Regions from separate parts of the Ureibacillus sp. FSL K6-0165 genome, predicted to be linked through region 3. Evidence: riboswitches for the same ligand, from Rfam matches in the RefSeq annotation. Region 3 holds a riboswitch; each other region holds the start of a gene.
What was found. Region 3 has a riboswitch for cobalamin ahead of NST00_RS03755 (ABC transporter substrate-binding protein). Riboswitches for the same ligand answer to the same signal wherever they lie in the genome.
Positions count from the first base shown of each region.

Region 1: it holds a riboswitch for cobalamin, as region 3 does, so the genes downstream of both, NST00_RS10880 (energy-coupling factor ABC transporter permease) here and NST00_RS03755 (ABC transporter substrate-binding protein) in region 3, are expected to answer to the same signal.
Region 2: it holds a riboswitch for cobalamin, as region 3 does, so the genes downstream of both, NST00_RS09970 (glutaredoxin family protein) here and NST00_RS03755 (ABC transporter substrate-binding protein) in region 3, are expected to answer to the same signal.

Region 1 covers NZ_JBBOQS010000001.1:2,185,030-2,189,299, forward strand. Annotated here, with positions in the region: gene NST00_RS10865 (energy-coupling factor ABC transporter ATP-binding protein) at 1-158, opposite strand, end outside; gene cbiQ (cobalt ECF transporter T component CbiQ) at 160-942, opposite strand; gene NST00_RS10875 (energy-coupling factor ABC transporter substrate-binding protein) at 939-1,232, opposite strand; gene NST00_RS10880 (energy-coupling factor ABC transporter permease) at 1,234-1,980, opposite strand; cobalamin riboswitch at 2,099-2,277, opposite strand; gene NST00_RS10885 (acyl-CoA carboxylase subunit beta) at 2,484-4,031, opposite strand; gene mce (methylmalonyl-CoA epimerase) at 4,050-4,270, opposite strand, start outside.
Region 2 covers NZ_JBBOQS010000001.1:1,998,907-2,003,176, reverse strand. Annotated here, with positions in the region: gene nrdE (class 1b ribonucleoside-diphosphate reductase subunit alpha) at 1-1,708, opposite strand, end outside; gene nrdI (class Ib ribonucleoside-diphosphate reductase assembly flavoprotein NrdI) at 1,711-2,076, opposite strand; gene NST00_RS09970 (glutaredoxin family protein) at 2,073-2,303, opposite strand; cobalamin riboswitch at 2,439-2,625, opposite strand; gene NST00_RS09965 (bifunctional adenosylcobinamide kinase/adenosylcobinamide-phosphate guanylyltransferase) at 2,745-3,158, opposite strand; gene NST00_RS09960 (histidine phosphatase family protein) at 3,110-3,706, opposite strand; gene cobS (adenosylcobinamide-GDP ribazoletransferase) at 3,679-4,270, opposite strand, start outside.
Region 3 covers NZ_JBBOQS010000001.1:752,482-756,751, reverse strand. Annotated here, with positions in the region: gene NST00_RS03760 (FecCD family ABC transporter permease) at 1-498, opposite strand, end outside; gene NST00_RS03755 (ABC transporter substrate-binding protein) at 464-1,438, opposite strand; cobalamin riboswitch at 1,589-1,788, opposite strand; gene NST00_RS03750 (LysE family translocator) at 1,939-2,571, shown strand; gene NST00_RS03745 (ATP-binding cassette domain-containing protein) at 3,048-3,452, opposite strand; gene NST00_RS03740 (alkaline phosphatase) at 3,588-4,270, opposite strand, start outside.

The DNA.
Region 1 (4,270 bases), 1.4 Mb from region 3:
TTTAAATGCAATATTAAAGTAGATTTCCCTGCTCCATTACTACCTAACAAAGCAATTTTTTTTCCTTGATCAATTTGTAAATTTATTTTTTGTAAAGCTTCTGTTCCATCTTCATAGGTATAAGAAACTTCTTTCAATTCAAACAAAGGAGTATTCATTTTAACCAACTCTCCCAACGGTGAAATAAAAGACGATAATGAACAAATTCACTAACAACGTAAATATCCAACTACTTGTTGAAAAATGAAGTTCTCTTGAAATGACTGCTGAATAGCCATCTACACTTCTTGCATTTATCGCATTATTTAAGTCTTTCATTTCTTGAAATACCTTAATAAACAAAGCACTGATTATAAGCCCAATTGATTTGATAGAATTTAATAAAGAACTGTGACCTAACCTTGCTATTTGTGCAAGATAGATTGTCCTGCTGGAATCAAGAAATATAAATATAAATCGATACATTAATGCAATTAAATCCAATAAAGTAGTTGGTACTTTACAACACCTTAATCCATATAGAAAATCTTGAATCGTCGTAGATAAAATTAAAAAATACAAACAACTAATACTCGATAAAGCAACAACAAATAGCATCAATGCCTTTTCAACACTCGTTATCGAAATTGAAATCGTGACGGGACCAATAATAGATTGAAAAATGGCACCTTCTATAGGGTTAGTTGAAAAATTGAGTAAAATGACTAGTATACTTGAAATTAGAAATACCACTGGAATAAGCAATAACTTCAAATATAGGCGAATCGGAACTTTTCCGATTATTAAAGTAATAACTGTCATGATGCAAAATATGAATATGGATGTAAGAACATGTTGAAATACGATATTCAATATTAATGGAATAAGAGCAAATCCCATTTTTTCGATTGGGTGTTTATTTCTTAAAGGTGATTGATAAGCGAAATATTCTAACATTCTCATTTCTGTATCTCTGCATTCCCGCCCCTATTCCGGCCTCGCATATATCCTATAAAGTAACCAATGAACCCTGCACCGATTGCTCCTTGTAGTACGAATAATAAACTTTCTATTTCACCACTAGGAGGCTCCCAAATACTTGAAAACCATGGTTCATAGGATTGGTTCAGTTCTGTAATTAATCCTTCCGCTTCTCCATCTGCACCACCATATTCTGCATCTCCGTTAAAAATCAGCGGGACAATCATTAAAAAAATGATCAAAATTAATAAAAGCATATTCTTTTTTAACATCTTACTTCACCTCCTGGGGTTTCTTTAGTACTTGAAGTAACTTTAATTCTCTTTCGTTGTATTTCAATAAGAAATTCATCACCATTACTGAAATCAATCCTTCAATAATTGCTAATGGTACCTGTGTAACAGCGAATACGCCAGCAAACTTTACAAATGAAGCGAAAATTCCACCAACTTCAGATGGAAAGGCTAGTGCAAGTTGAATAGATGTAATGACATATGTACCTAAATCTGCCAATGTTGCTGCTGAGAAAACTGCTAGAGTAAAGGGCAAACCGATCCTATTGAAGCCTTTAAATACTCCATAGGCGATAAAAGGTCCAGCAATCGCCATCGAAAACGCATTGGCGCCAAGCGTTGTTAAACCTCCATGGGCTAATAATAATGATTGGAATAATAACACGATGGTACCTAAAACACTCATTACAAATGGTCCAAATAATACGGTTCCTAATCCAACACCCGTAGGATGAGAACAACTTCCCGTAACCGAAGGAATTTTTAATGCGGATAATACAAAAGTGAATGCACCCGCTAAACCTAGTAATAACTTCGTCTCAGCATTTCTCTTTACTAAACTACTCATTTTCTTTAATCCAATGATTAAAAAAGGGAATGTAAGGAGCCACCAAAATATAGCCCACTTGATTGGTAAAAAACCTTCCATGATATGCATAGCAAAAGCTGTATTAGGAATGATTAATAATACTGCTAGAAAGTAAAGTATTTTGATTGAGACTTTCATAAAATTCCTCCTAAAATGAAAATTTGAAAATAAAAAAACACTGCCAAACTAGCAGTGTCCCACAATAAGACATAATAATCCAATCATGCCTATTCGTGTACCTATCCTCGTAGGACACTACCATCCACTCCATACGGCAGGTCTCCTGGCTTAGAGTCATCGCTACAAAATCGCCTTCCCGTTTGCACAGTGGCATTTGATTTTGAGCTCCTCTTCACAGTGGCGGGACCGCACTAGATTCTCACTAGTTTCCCTTTTAAGCTAATTTTCATTAGCACCGTATAGATTATTCAGTTGTTGAAATTTAGTTGAATTGTAGCATATTGTTTGAAAAATTTCTATATCTTTCTATAAATAAGACAAAATAATTACTAAATTCATATAATATTCATTACCTTTTGATATGAAATATTGTTAGAACCAATTTGAATTTTTGGAAAAATCGAAGTACAAACTGGGATTAGCTTGTGCTTCTAATGGTACGTAATTGGAAACTTTCACAATTATAGCGGAATATTTCCGTGTTTTTTCTTAGGTCTTGATTCTTCTTTATTTTCAAGCATTTCTAATCCTTGAATTAACTTAATGCGAGTTTCTCTTGGATCGATTACATCATCAACCATTCCAAGTGAAGCAGCAACATATGGATTAGCAAATTTTTCTTTATATTCCTCAATTTTTGCTTGGCGTGTAGCTTCCGGATCTTCTGAATTTGCAATTTCGTTCGCAAAGATGATGTTAGCAGCACCAGCAGCACCCATTACGGCTATCTCTGCATTTGGCCAAGCGAATACTAAATCTGCACCAATGGCTTTTGAATTTAGCGCAACGTATGCTCCACCATATGCTTTTCGTAAAATGACTGTAATTTTTGGAACGGTTGCTTCAGAATAAGCATATAAGATTTTAGCACCGTGACGAATGATACCGCCATGTTCCTGTTTAACGCCAGGGAAGAATCCTGATACGTCTTCAAATGTAATGATTGGAATATTGAATGCATCACAAGTGCGAATGAAACGGGCAGCTTTATCGGATGAGTCAATATCAAGACCACCTGCTAAGGCCTTTGGTTGGTTACAAACTAATCCAACAGATTGTCCAGCAATACGAGCAAATCCTACAACAATGTTTTTCGCAAATTCAGAATGCACTTCCATGAAGGAACCTTCATCCACCACTTGTTCAATTACTTTACGAACATCGTAAGGACGTGTAGGTTCAATTGGAACAACGTCAATTAATTCAGGACGCCAATCGTCTCCTTCAGGGCGTGGTAATTTTGGTGCTTTTTCTTTATTACTTTGTGGTAAATAGCTTAATAATCTCTTAATTTGTTCAATCGCTTCTTCTTCAGAAGGGGCGCGGAAATGAGCGTTACCGCTAATTGTGTTATGCACTTTTGAACCGCCTAAATCTTCTGATGAAATTTTTTCTCCTGTAACCGCTTCAATTACTTTCGGACCAGTAATGAACATTTGGGATGTTTTATCCACCATTAAAATAAAGTCTGTAATTGCTGGAGAATATACAGCACCGCCAGCACATGGACCCATAATCACAGAAATTTGTGGAATAACCCCAGAATAAATCGAGTTGCGATAGAAGATGTGGCCATAACCGTCTAATGATAATACTCCTTCTTGAATACGGGCACCTCCAGAGTCATTGATGCCGATGAATGGCGCTCCATTTTTTGCAGCCAAATCCATCACTGCAGCAATTTTTTTCGCGTGCATTTCTCCTAATGCACCGCCGAATACTGTGAAATCTTGAGCAAATAAATAAACAGGACGGCCATTCACTTTACCGTATCCAGTTACAACACCGTCACCAGGGCCATTTTGTTCACCCATGCCGAAATCTGTTACTCTATGTTTTATAAATGGATTTATTTCAACGAAAGTGCCTTCATCCAGTAATAGATCAATACGTTCACGAGCTGTTAGCTTACCTTTTTCATGTTGCTTTTCAATGCGCTTGTCCCCACCGCCTAAATAAATCTCTCTTTTTCGGTCATACATTTCATCGATTTTATCTAACATATCCATGATTTCTTAACCCCTTTATCACTTTTTTTCATATAGTTCATATAAAACTCCAAAACTATCTTTTGGATGAATAAAGCATGCTTCAGCTCCCCCAGCTGCAGGTATAGGCTCTTCAGACAGAAGGCGAACTCCCTTTTCTTTTAATTCAGCCATTTTTTCTCGAATATTATCTACGCTAAAACAAATATGTTGAATTCCTTCTCCACGTTTTTGTATATGGTTATAAATCGCCCCTTCTT
Region 2 (4,270 bases), 1.2 Mb from region 3:
CATTAAATAATCCGTATTTCATTATATCTTCTTTCAATTTTCTCCACATTTCTTTTGTAATGATTGGAACATTACCTAAAGCTTTTTTCACCAATTCACTAGGTTCCTTTTCCAATTTATTCACGTACTTTTCAAAATAATGACCATTTGCATATTCGCTTATTTCAAATCCGTAAAAAGTTTCACCTTTTTCTTTCGCAAGTAGCATCGATGCTTTTAATGAAAAGAAGTTCAATGCTTCCATAAAGTAATCGATAAATTCAATTGATTCTTTTGAACCATATAATATATTTTGAGTTACAAGATGTCCGTGCAAATTCATAACACCTAATCCGACAGAATGCATCATCTGGTTTGCTTTTTTTACAGATGGAACGTTTTTTATATTGGTCATTAAAGACACTTGTGTTAACAAACGCATGGCTGTATCTACTAACTCTTCAAAATCATGAAACTTCGTCGCATGGTGAATATCTAATGATCCAAGATTGCAAGATACGTCTAATCCATATTCATTTGGTGTATCTTGATCATTAATGATGCTCGTTTGTTGAACTTGTAAAATTTCAGTACAGAGGTTGGACATTTTGACTCTTCCAAGTTTTTTTAGTGGATGTTGTTTATTTACATTATCATCAAATATTTCAAAAGGATATCCGGATTCGAATTGGCTCTTTTTGATTTCCGTATATAGTTTTCTAGCATTGATTTGCTTTAACTTTCGTATATTTGGGTTGTTCAACAACTCCCGGTACATTTCCGTTATGCTTATTTCAGACATTCTTTTTCCGTATTCTCGATAAATATCATAAGGACTAAAAAGAACGATATCTTCATCTTTTTTCATCAGTTCAAAAAATATATCTGGAATAATGACACCAGTCGATAAAGTTTGTAACCGAATTTTTTCGTCGGCATTCGGCTTCTTAGAAGAAATAAATTCTTCAATATCCGCGTGGAAAATATTTAAATAAGCAACACCTGAACCATTCCGTTGTCCTAATTGATTGGAATAAGAAAAGGCATTTTCTAATAATTTTGCAACGGGCATAACACCGCTTGCCCGATTGGCGATACCTTTTATCGGATCACCCAAAGGTCTTAAATCCGTTAAATTTACCCCTACCCCTCCGCCAAGCCTTGAGAGTTCTAAACAATAACCGAGGTTTTCTGCAATGCTATTCATCGAATCATCCATGGATAATTTAAAACAACTTACCAATTCCCCACGCGCTTTTTTACCGCTATTCAGTGTGGTTGGTGTTGCTGGTTGAAAAGCCTCCATCATCGCACGAATTGCTTTTTCTGCCAACAATTCATCACCATTCGCTAAATATAAGGCGATAATGCTCATCCGATCCTCATAAGTTTCTAAAATTTCTTTTCCATCTCGACTTTTCATTGCGTAACTTTCAAAAAATTTGCTCGCGCTCATAAATGTTTGAAATCGAAAACGATAAGAATACGCAATGTCAAAAATTTTATTTATAAATTCGAAAGAATATTTTTGTAAAAATTCTTTCTCATAATATCCTTCTTCAATGAAAAAGCGAATCTTTTCTTCCAAACTAGAAAACTTCCGCATTTTCTGATTAACATGTTCGATAAAATATTGACGAGTAGCCTCTCGATCTTTCTCTAAATCAATTTTTCCTGTTTGGTGGTAGTGATTCAAAATTTCATTATTCAAAGTTAAATAGCTTTTCATCACTAAATCTCCTTTTGAATTACTCTGTTATAATAATCAATTATGGCATCATAATTTTTCTGAAATCCGCGTAATTCTATCTTTTGAACAATGGGAATTCCGTACCTTTCGTTAATCAAATGAGCAGAACGGCAAAAATAAGCATGGCCGAAATTCGAGTTCCCACTTGCAATAACACCCTTACAGAAACGAACATTATGTTGTAAAAACGTTTCCACGTTTCGTGGTACTTCGCCTAATCCATCGGTATAGGTGAACAATAAGAAGGGTTCATTCAAAATAAGATCATCGCGAATTTCAATGTGGGGTAATTCTAATTGATGAACGATAAAACGCACGTTGCCCGTTCGAGATGCATAAGCAATCATAGTGTGATCCTGCTAATGAATTTTTTTATATTTTCTATGTTATCCATTAGCTCTCCATCGATTTCGATTACAGGGACAGAAAGGAATCCAGCATTCAATAATTTTTCTTTCGCTTCTTCATTGTGATCAATCAAAATTTCTTCATATTTCCCTTCATAACCAAGTTGATTTAATTCGTATTTCATCAACAAACATTTTGGGCAAACTTTTTTTGAATATAATTTCATTTCCTTCTCCCTTTCTACCATTCTTTTATGAAAATAAAAAAGCCATACCTTTTTCGGTATGGCTTTGAAATGGAAACAGTCAGGTACTAGGAAATGGACCGTCTTGCTTCCATTTCCTAGCCCCCGAAGAAATGAGCAATTCACGTTTATTAGGCAGGTCTCCTGGCTTATGCTTCATCCTCCAAGTTCCCTTCCCATACAAATTTGTACAGTGGATTTGAACTTTTCGTCAGCAATTACAGTTGCGGGGACAGCGTCAGATTTTCACTGACTTCCCTTTTAATCTACTATATATAGTAGAACCTAATAAACGAAATGCTATATATTGTGTTTTCGTGTTTCATTGTAACATGTAGTATTGTTAATTACAAGCTTATTTGGTAAATGATACAGTATCTACTAAAATCATTCACTCGATACGTAGAACTTAAGAACGGTTGGTTAATTTTCCTCTTTTAATATCTCAGGAATACCATACCAAACGCGAATGACTTTCTCACTTTTCTCAAAAAGTTGTTGATACAATCTACCACAAGTATCTCTCAAATGACGATCCTCTTTTGAAAGCGGCACTATTCCACGTCCGATATCCGTACAAATACAAATTAGGTTTGTCTTATAATCTAAATTCATTAATTTCCCCATTATTTGTGATACGATTTCATCTTCCGATAAATCCGGGACGAGCAAAATCATATTTTCAAAACTACCTATAATAACGTATTCATCTTTTGTAAAAGGGCCTTCCGGTATTTCGCCTTCATAAAAATAACAGCGATTCGCACCTATTTCTTTTAACATGTTACTTACAAATTTTCGTTTACCATTATAGGCGCCTCCAATAACTGATTGCATTCTCTTCCCCCTTTCAAAGATTCAATATCGTCCCAACATAGGGTATAAATCATCCGATGCTGTGCAATAACATCTTGAAAACTTTTCTCTTTTTGAAATTTCGATAGGATAACACGAATGACACCACCGTGGACGACAAACACATATTCTCCACCACAGCTCACGATTTGATGAAAACAATTTAAAATCCGTTCTTTAAACGAAACAAAAGATTCACCATTTGGTGGCGCAGCTTTCTCTGGTGAATCAATCCACTGCCGATACGCTGGATTATCTTTTAATTCATCATAAGTTTTCATTTCAAAATCTCCAAAATGTAATTCCCTTAATTGAAAAAAAGGATGGTATTTTGCCTCGGGGAAATAAAGTTGCGCTGTTTCTATGCAGCGCTTTAAGTCACTGCCAAATACATCCTTAGTATGAATCGGTACTTGACAATTTGCTGTTTGTATGTATATCGATTCATTCGTCCATCCAATATATTTTCGCTCTAAATTCGCTTTCGTTTTTTCATGCCGAATTAAATGAACAGTAACAGCATTCCCCATAATGCCAATTCCATCCCTTCATATAAAGCACCTAGCAAGTCTCCCGTCATTCCGCCAAAATGGCGATATGTCCAATGCCGATAAATCCAAGTCATCACAAACATGCTAAATGTTAAAACAAATAGTTTATATTCATTTAACACAAAACCTGTTATGAGGATAATGAATATATAACACGCAATATAAATCCATAACGATTTTGCCTTCACAATTTTTTTAAAGTAGGCTGCCAATCCAGATTCCTTCACATTTACTGACAGATTGAAATAAATCAATATTGCTAATCGACATAAGACAGGTATGATGATAAAAAATAAATAAAAGTTTGTTGGGCGCTGATGTAAATACTCATAAAATATGCCGATTTTCAGTAGAACAATGAGCACTAGATTAATAGCACCAAAAGCTCCAATACGGGAATCGCTTAATATTTCTAGTCGTTTTTCTTTATCTCTATAAGAAAAATAAGCATCGCTTAAATCGATCCAACCATCGAGATGCAACCCACCCGTCATCATAATATTGATAATGACAATGATAATTGCTAAGAAAAGTGGAGTAAAA
Region 3 (4,270 bases):
CGTTTCGATTGCTAAACTTCTACTGCTTAGCCTTACCAGCCCAAATACAATTAATAAAGTGATAAAACCACTTACAATTGCGACGATTGGAAGCGTAAAATTTCCTAATCCTATTATGGTAACTTGGAAAAATATAACTAACACTGCTCCTAAAGAGGCGCCTGATGATACACCAATTGTATATGGATCTGCTAATGGATTTCGTAAAAGGCCTTGGAAAGCAGCCCCCGCTAGCGATAGGGATGCCCCAACACAAAAGGCAAGGATGACTCTCGGCAATCGAATATTCCAAATAATCATTTCCTCATTTTTTGGTACTTCCATCCAAGTGATATGGAGGGTTTTCTCAAATATTATGTGGATAATTTTTTCCACAGCAACGGGTACACTGCTTATAAATAAACCTAAAATGATTGCCGCGGCAAAAAGAATACCACTCCCTACATAAATCCAACCAATTTTATTATTCAAAAATTTCAGGATAAATAAGTTTCGCAAGAGTTTCGACTCCTTCAATTAAACGAGGGCCTGGTCTTGTTACTGTATCGCTGTCCACATCGTAAACTTCGCCATTTTTTACCGCAGGAACCGCTTGCCAACCATTACGAGCAAGTACTTGTTCCTTTGGATTCTCTATATAATAGCCGTATGTCGTTATAATCACATCCGGGTTTAATTTTACTATTTCTTCCTCATTCATCTTTACCCATCCTACTTGATCACCTGCTACGTTAATGGCTTGGATGGATTCTAACATTTCATGCATAAAGGTATTTTTTCCAGTCGTAAAAATATCTGGTTCTGGTGATACTTCAACCCAAACTCTTTTTTTATCTACAACGGCTTTCGCTTTCTCTTTAATGGCTTCATGACGTTTTTTCATATCAGCAATAATCTCTAAAGCTTTATCTTTTGTTCCAGTGGCTAAACCAATCATTTCAATGTTTTCATAAACATCTTCAAAAGATGTTGCACTACCAACGACGATGGTTTGAATACCCACCTCTTCAAATTGTTTTAATACTGTCGGATGAGCTTTGTAATGATAATCTGTCACTAGTGCTATATCTGGAAGGAGAGATAGAACTAGCTCCACATTAATGTCCTGTCCTCCCACCTTTGTAATATTTTCTGTTTCAGCCGGGTAATTACAATAATCTGAAACACCGATAATCTTGTCGCCTAGTCCAAGAGCAAAGGCAATTTCCGTATTACTTGTTTGAATAGAAACGATTGTTTCTGGTTCTTTTTCAATCGTAATTTCCCTGCCTGCATCATCAGTAAATGTAACTGGGAAACTAACATTCTTCGATTCAGTTTCTTTTGTCACCGTTTCCTGGGTTTTAACATTTGTTTCATTGCTAGCACAAGCAGCAATGAATGGGATGGTTAATAAAAAAAGTAATGCCAGAAGTATTGCTCGATTCATTTTTAACATCTTTCGTCTCCTCCTTTTTTAAAAAAATAAAAAACGCTTCCCCCTCTTGGAAAGCGTTGTAAAGGCAGATATGTATACTCTAACCATATGCATAATGACACATATACATTCAATTGGTATCTGCTCTTTAAACATCCCTTTCCTCGAAGGATGTTTAAATACAAATAGGCAGGTCTCCTGACTTACGGGTCACCGGTTTGTTACTCCTTCCCATGTTCAACAACACAGTGGATAATTGCAACTACCTACCCGATTACAGTGGCGGGACCGTGTTGGATTTTCACCAACTTCCCTCTTAGTCTTAAATGTAAGGAATTTACATTTAAGAAACCTATTTGTTTGTTATTCAATTATTCGTTCTAGTGCCATTATAGTAGAATAACCGTACCTTGTAAAATAATTGTTTTTTATCTTGCTTCTGGCCATTGAAAAAAACACTAATACTGAATACAATTTAACAATAAATATTCTGAAATTTCGTGTTCGAAAGGAATGAAATGATGGAAAACTTTTTTCTATTTGTTTTGATGTGTGTTTTGTTAATCCTTTTACCTGGCCCTGATTTTGCCATCGTCACTAAAAACACTGTTACTCGTGGCAAATTTGGCGGAATGAAAACTGCTTTAGGTACTTGTTGTGCCCTGCTAATTCACACTACTGCCGCGATATTAGGATTATCTGCGCTCATTGTAAAATCAGCCTTTTTATTTTCTATTTTTAAGTATGTTGGAGCCATTTACTTAATTTATCTTGGAATTAAAACTTTTTGGTCTTTGAGAAAAAAGAAAGATGAAGTAGAGGTAGAATTTGCGCAGGAAGGTACATTGAGTAATACATCTTGTTTCAAACAAGGATTTTTAACTAATATATTAAACCCTAAAGTTGCACTATTTTTCTTAACCTTCTTCCCTCAATTTGTAAATACTAGTAGCGATACATTTATGCCGTTCCTTATTATGGGAATTACTTATACCATTCTTACGGCCCTGTGGTTCATTTTCTATATTTATTTAATCGATTATATTAGTGTATTTATAAAAAATGCTCGTACCCAAAGAGTTATCGAAGGAATTACGGGTGCCATCTTGATTGGTTTTGGTTTAAGACTTGCCCTTGAAAAAGCAAACCCATAATAATTGAGGGGCTGTCCAGAAAGTCGAACACTTTCTGAACAGCCTTACTTCTTATAGTAATATTCTCTAAAAACTTTCCCTGCGGTGGTTACAAAACGCGCCTCCCCGTCGCAATTTATCTGCGGCGAAAGCATATGTGACAGCCGCAATTTATCTGCGGCGAAAGCATATGCGACAGCCGCAATTTATCTGCGGCGAAAGCATGTGCGACAGCCGCAATTTATCTGCGGCGAAAGCATGTGCGACAGCCGCAATTTATCTGCGGCGAAAGCATATTGCGACAGCCGCAATTTATCTGCGGCGAAAGCATGTGCGACAGCCGCAATTTATCTACGGCGAAAGCATAATGCGACAGCCGCAATTTATCTGCGGCGAAAGCATATGCGACAGCCGCAATTTATCTGCGGCGAAAGCATATGCGACAGCCGCAATTTATCTGCGGCGAAAGCATATGCGACAGCCGCAAAGGGGGCGTCTCAAAATGACTTTTCAGACGCCCCCTTTAATTGATTAAAATCAATGATGCGATCGCTAATTCGTTCCAGCAAGGAAATGTGGTGACTGATGGCCAATACTCCGATATTCCGCTCTTTTACAAGCCGAATGAGGGCATGCCAAATTTGCGCTTGGGTAATGGCATCAAACATGCTGGTAATTTCATCGGCAATAATGTACCGAGTATCAGGATGAAAGGCCCGAGCAATGCAAAATCTTTGCAGCTCGCCGCCAGAAAGCTCATGAGCCCTGCGATTGAGCCACTCCTCTTTAATGCCAAGGATAGAGAGGATTTCTTTATCCAACTCTTTTGCTTCCTCAAAAATTTTGGAAAGCTTCCATTTAGGATTGATAGCCTGTTCAGGATGCTGCCAAATCAATTGCACTGGGTACACTTCTGAAAAAATGGTGCTGGTTGTATCCACCAACACCAAATATTATAGAGCCTTTATAAAATCAAACGAAAAAAAGCTCTGTAAAGAATTTTTCTTCACAGAGCTTTTTGAGCAAATGAACTTTTTTTATTTTATTTGATTAATAGTTTCTTCTGAAATGAAGAATGCAGAATCGTTGAAGACATGAATTGTATTTGTTTGAATAATCGTTGTTGTACCACCGGCATCTTCTTTTATAATATAATCTTTGTTTTCTGGCAATCTATAAGTAATACCACCTTTTTTAGCAACTAATACAGGATTATTTACATTTGTATCATCGATGGAAACTGTAAAGCGTTTTGCCTTCAGTGCTTCCTCAGCTGGAATATATAATTCCTTTGTTAATTCATCTAAGTCAAAGCCCATAAAGTTAGCCATTTCTTTCGCTAAATCCGTATTATCCACAAGTCCTGTAATTAATTTTGGACCATAACTATATAAGAATACATCGTCTCCTGTGTGTCCACCAGTTGTAAAACCAATATCAGCTCGGCTAGATAAAAGTTTTACAAACGCGGAACCAAGATTTTCTGTCTCTGTTTCCTCGAGAATGCTAAGTTCTTCTTTTGTTAAATTTGTTAAACCGTATAGTCCTGCAACTGCTACTAAGTTTGAACGATCTTCTTTCAACTCTTTTAGAGCACCTTCCACCGTCATTTTCGCTTCTTTTAAAGGATTGATGTAATTAGAAATATGAATTGTATCGTAAGTTTTTGTCGTATTTTCATTACCGATTGTTATACCACTATTACCGTGGTCCGATACTG